2 regions of the Cupriavidus sp. HPC(L) genome follow, and region 1 is predicted to be linked to the other one. Evidence: predicted binding sites of a transcription regulator. Region 1 holds the regulator's gene; the other holds the start of a gene.
What was found. The regulator NrdR, encoded in region 1, represses ribonucleotide reductase genes. The targets are predictions, from matches to a motif close to CACNANATNTNGTG.
Positions count from the first base shown of each region.

Region 1 (2,199 bases):
TCGGATCCGGATGCCAGCCCGCATGGCGCAGCAGCGCGGCAATCGCGTCGAGCAGGGCGGCGCCGCGCTGTTCGAGCTCGCGCTGCTCGGCGGCGATTGCGTAGGCGGAACGCATGGTCAGGAACACCATCGCCGCAGCGCCGGTCGCCAGCGTGCCGAGCAGCAGGCCGACCATCGCGTCGACCAGCGACGATCCGGCGGGCATACGCGCGGGCCGTGGTATCGCCGTGACTTGGGTCGAGGCCGATGCGGCCCGGCGCGGGCCAGGCACGATCGCGATCATGGCCGCAACCGCAGCGCGATCGCGCGCAACGCGATCCGGGGATGGGCGACACCGGTTTCGCCGCGCGGGCTGGGCGACGAAGGCAGGGGGCCGACCACCACGACGCGCTGGCCGGCCGGACAGTGCGACTGCGCCGCGTCGGTCGGCACCGACGCGCACCAGCGTGGCCGCGGCAGGCCGTCGGCATGCGAGACAGCGGGCAGCCTGGCGGGATCGGGCACGGCATCCGGCCCCGCCAGGCCGGCGAGTTCCGCGCCCTCGGCGGCGAGCCGCAGGGCTTGGCCGATCAGCAAGGGATCACGCCACCATTGCAGCGCGGTCGGGCCGAGCCGGGCCAGCGGCAGCAGGCCGATGCCGAGCACGGCCAGCGCGACCAGCGATTCGAGCAGCAGGTAGCCGCGGTGGGGCACGCGCCCGCGGTTGGAACGGTAGAGAACGGAAGGGGAAGCCGCCGAAGGGATCGCAACCATCGCTCTGGTCCTGTGCGTGACAAGCGGGGACCAGATTAATCGTCAGCGGGCGGGGATCCGGTGTCGAATCGTGGAGGATTCGACAAGGTTTGCAACAGCGCAGGCCGCAACGGCAACCAGCAAGGCGCCGCTGCCCGTCATGCAGCGCCTCAGCGCTTGCCGTTGGGCGTACTGACTTCGGCCAGCACGTCGGAGAACTCGGACACGTCCTCGAAGCTGCGATAGACCGAAGCGAATCGGATATAGGCGATCTTGTCGAGCTTGCGCAGCTCGCGCATCACCAGTTCGCCGACCTGGCTGCTGGGAATTTCCTTCTGTCCCAGCGCCAGCAGCTTTTCCTCGATGCGCGCGATCGCCTCGTCGATGGCCTCGGCCGATACCGGCCGCTTGCGCAGGGCCAGCCGCATCGAGTCCTTCAGCTTGCTGCGTGCGTAATCGACGCGGCTGCCGTTCTTCTTGACGATGGCCGGGAAGAACAGCTCGATCCGCTCATAGGTGGTGAAGCGCCGGTCGCAGGCCTCGCAACGGCGGCGCCGGCGCACGGTATCGCCTTCCTCGGACATGCGGGTGTCGAGCACCTGGGTATTGGAGTGACCGCAGAAGGGACATTTCATCGGACCACCTGGAGGCGGAGGTTGGGCGGCCGCGCGCCGCCGGGCAAGGCGGCGGCGCGCGGCGACGGCCGATCAGCCGTAGACCGGGAAGCGCTTGGTCAGCGCCGCGACCTGCTCGCGCACGCGCGCGATGTTGGCGGCGTCGTGCGGGTTGTCCAGCACGTCGGCGATCAGGTTGGCAACCTGGCGCGCTTCCTCTTCCTTGAAGCCGCGCGTGGTCATCGCCGGCGAGCCCAGGCGGATGCCCGAGGTCACGAACGGCTTTTCCGGATCGTTGGGGATCGCGTTCTTGTTGACCGTGATGTGCGCGTCGCCGAGGATCTTCTCGGCTTCCTTGCCGGTGATCTGCTTGGCGCGCAGGTCGACCAGCATCACGTGGCTCTCGGTGCGGCCCGAGACGATGCGCAGGCCGCGCGCGATCAGCGTGTCGGCCAGCGCCTGGGCGTTCTTGACGACCTGCTGCTGATAGGCCTTGAACTCCGGCGACAGCGCTTCCTTGAACGCGACCGCCTTGCCGGCGATCACATGCATCAGCGGGCCGCCCTGGATGCCGGGGAAGATCGCCGAGTTGATGGCCTTCTCATGCTCGGCCTTCATCAGGATCACGCCGCCGCGCGGGCCGCGCAGGCTCTTGTGCGTGGTGGTGGTGACGAAGTCCGCGTGCGGCACCGGGTTCGGGTAGACGCCCGCGGCGATCAGGCCCGCGTAGTGCGCCATGTCGACCATGAAATAGGCGCCGACCGACTTGGCCACCGCGGCGATGCGCTCGAAGTCGATGCGCAGCGAGAAGGCCGACGCGCCGGCGATGATCAGCTTCGGCTTCTTTTCCTGG
Region 1 is NZ_AMPR02000433.1:3,232-5,430, reverse strand. It holds gene B551_RS20455 (PilW family protein) at 1-205, opposite strand, end outside; gene B551_RS20450 (type II secretion system protein) at 280-753, opposite strand; gene nrdR (transcriptional regulator NrdR) at 903-1,367, opposite strand; gene glyA (serine hydroxymethyltransferase) at 1,440-2,199, opposite strand, start outside.

Region 2 (2,199 bases), on a different contig from region 1:
GCCCATCGCGACGCGCATGAAGAAGGCCTGCGGCATCTCGATGCGGGTCTCGTCGACGTGCAGGAAGTAGCGGTCGTACAGCGTCTGCAGGCCCAGGTAGTTGAACTGGAAGTCGCGCGAGGCGTCCAGCGCCGCGCCCAGGCGCGCCAGGTCGAAGGTCGCCAGCTTCTCGTCGAGCAGTTCGGCCTCGATGCCGCGGGCGATGAACTTGGGGAAGTACTCCGCGTAGCGGCTGCCCATCTCGGCCTGCGTCACTTCCTCGCCGAGGATTTCCTTGCGGATCGTGTGCAGCAGGATGCGGGCGGTGACCTGGCTGTAGGCCGGGTCCTTTTCGATCAGCGTGCGCGCGGCGAGGATGGCCGAGTCGTAGACCTGGCTCATCGGCACGCCGTCGTACAGGTTCTTGACCGTTTCCTTCAGGATCGGCTCGGCATCGACGCCTTCGCCCAGGCCGGCGCAGGCGGTGTCGATCAGCGCGTGCAGTGCGACCAGATCCAGCGGACGCGTCACGCCGCCGTCGGTGACGTTGAAGTTGGCCACGGACTGCGCCACGCGGGCGACGGCCTGGGCGTTGGCCTGGCCGCGCTCCTGGTTGCGCTTCTCGCGGTAGAGCACGTAGGCGCGCGCCACTTCATGTTCGCCCGAGCGCATCAGCGCCAGTTCGACGTGATCCTGCACGTCCTCGATGTGGAAGGTGCCGCCGTTCGGGCGGCTGCGCAGCAGCGCGCGCACCACGTTCTGGGTCAGCTGCTCGACCAGCTCGCGCACGCGCGCGGAAGCGGCGCCCTGCCCGCCGTTGACGGCGAGGAAGGCCTTGGTCATCGCCACCGAGATCTTGCTCGGCTCGAAAGCGACCACCGCGCCGTTGCGGCGGATGATCTTGTAATCCTGGTAGTTGCCAGCGGCGTTCTCAGCGGCGGGGCTCGGCTGCGCCACGGCGGCGATACCGGCCTTGCCGGCGATGTCTTGTTGGGCCGTCTGCATGTAGCACTCCTGTTTTTGTGACCAGTGTTATCAACGACAAAGAGCCCCTGGAAAATGCGCAAAAAGAGACATCCCCTGCGCGGCGATGCCGTGCCGGATTACTGCCTTGCTGCATTCCCGTGGAGGGCTCTTGTGACGTGCCGACCGTGTGGCGCGCCGGTGCCGCGTGCTGCGGGCCGGCTGGAAACGCCCGCCGCGCGTGGCGCGAAGGCAACCTGCCGAGCCCGTGGCGGACGCTGCACGCCTAGGTCGGCTCCCCGAAAGCACCACTAGATATAGTGGTCATGACGAAAAGCTGGACTAAGTATAGTGAAATGAATCGCGTTGACCAGTCTTGACAAGCGCGTCCGCGGGCCGGTCCGGCGTCACGCCGGCACCCCGGCTCCCCGCCAGACCAAGCGGCTCAAGGGTTGCGGCCGTTTTGTCGGCTGGCGCACCGACGAAAGAATTTTTTTTGATTAGCGCCACGCTTCCGATAGCCCCGCGCCGGCGCGGGGTTTTCGGCTAGGCCGCGGCGCCGCCGCAACGGTACGGCAGCATCGCCGGCGCGAGTCCCGCGGCCTGCGCAAAGCGCGGCCAGTCAAAGCACGGACCGGGGTCGGTCTTGCGGCCGGGGGCGATATCGCTGTGGCCGGCCACGGCCGCGATCGGATAGGCCCGCACCAGCAGCCGCGACAGCGCGGCCGCGGTGTCGTACTGGGCCGGCTCGAACGGCAGCGTGTCGCAGCCTTCGAGCTCGATGCCGATCGAGAAGTCGTTGCAGCGCTCGCGCCCGAAGAAGGCCGACTGGCCGGCATGCCAGGCGCGCTCGGCGCACGAGACGAACTGCAGCAGCTCGCCGCTGCGCCGCACCAGGAAATGCGCCGACACACGGACCTCGTGGATGGTGGCGAAGAACGGATGGCGCGCCGGATCGAGCCGGTTCAGGAACAGCGCCTCGATATCGTCGCTGCCGAATTCGCCGGGCGGCAGGCTGATGTTGTGGATCACCAGCAGATCGACCGGCATGCCGGGCGGGCGCGGATCGAAGTTCGGCGACGGCACCCGGCGCGCGCCCTCGACCCAGCCCGCGCCGTCCAGCCGCAGCAGGGGCGGAAGCGGCGCGGTCATGGGGAACCGCCGGGGTCGCCGCCGCGGTCGCCAGATCGCTGCTGAGCTTCAGGGAGATGGCCGGCACGGCAGTAGTGCAGGCCCTGATAGGCGATCGCCTCGCTG
Region 2 is NZ_AMPR02000054.1:9,463-11,661, forward strand. It holds gene B551_RS04695 (ribonucleoside-diphosphate reductase subunit alpha) at 1-984, opposite strand, end outside; gene ampD (1,6-anhydro-N-acetylmuramyl-L-alanine amidase AmpD) at 1,489-2,094, opposite strand.
Region 2: B551_RS04695 (ribonucleoside-diphosphate reductase subunit alpha) is a predicted target of NrdR. The motif match lies at 1,252-1,265, and genes of this name have one in related genera.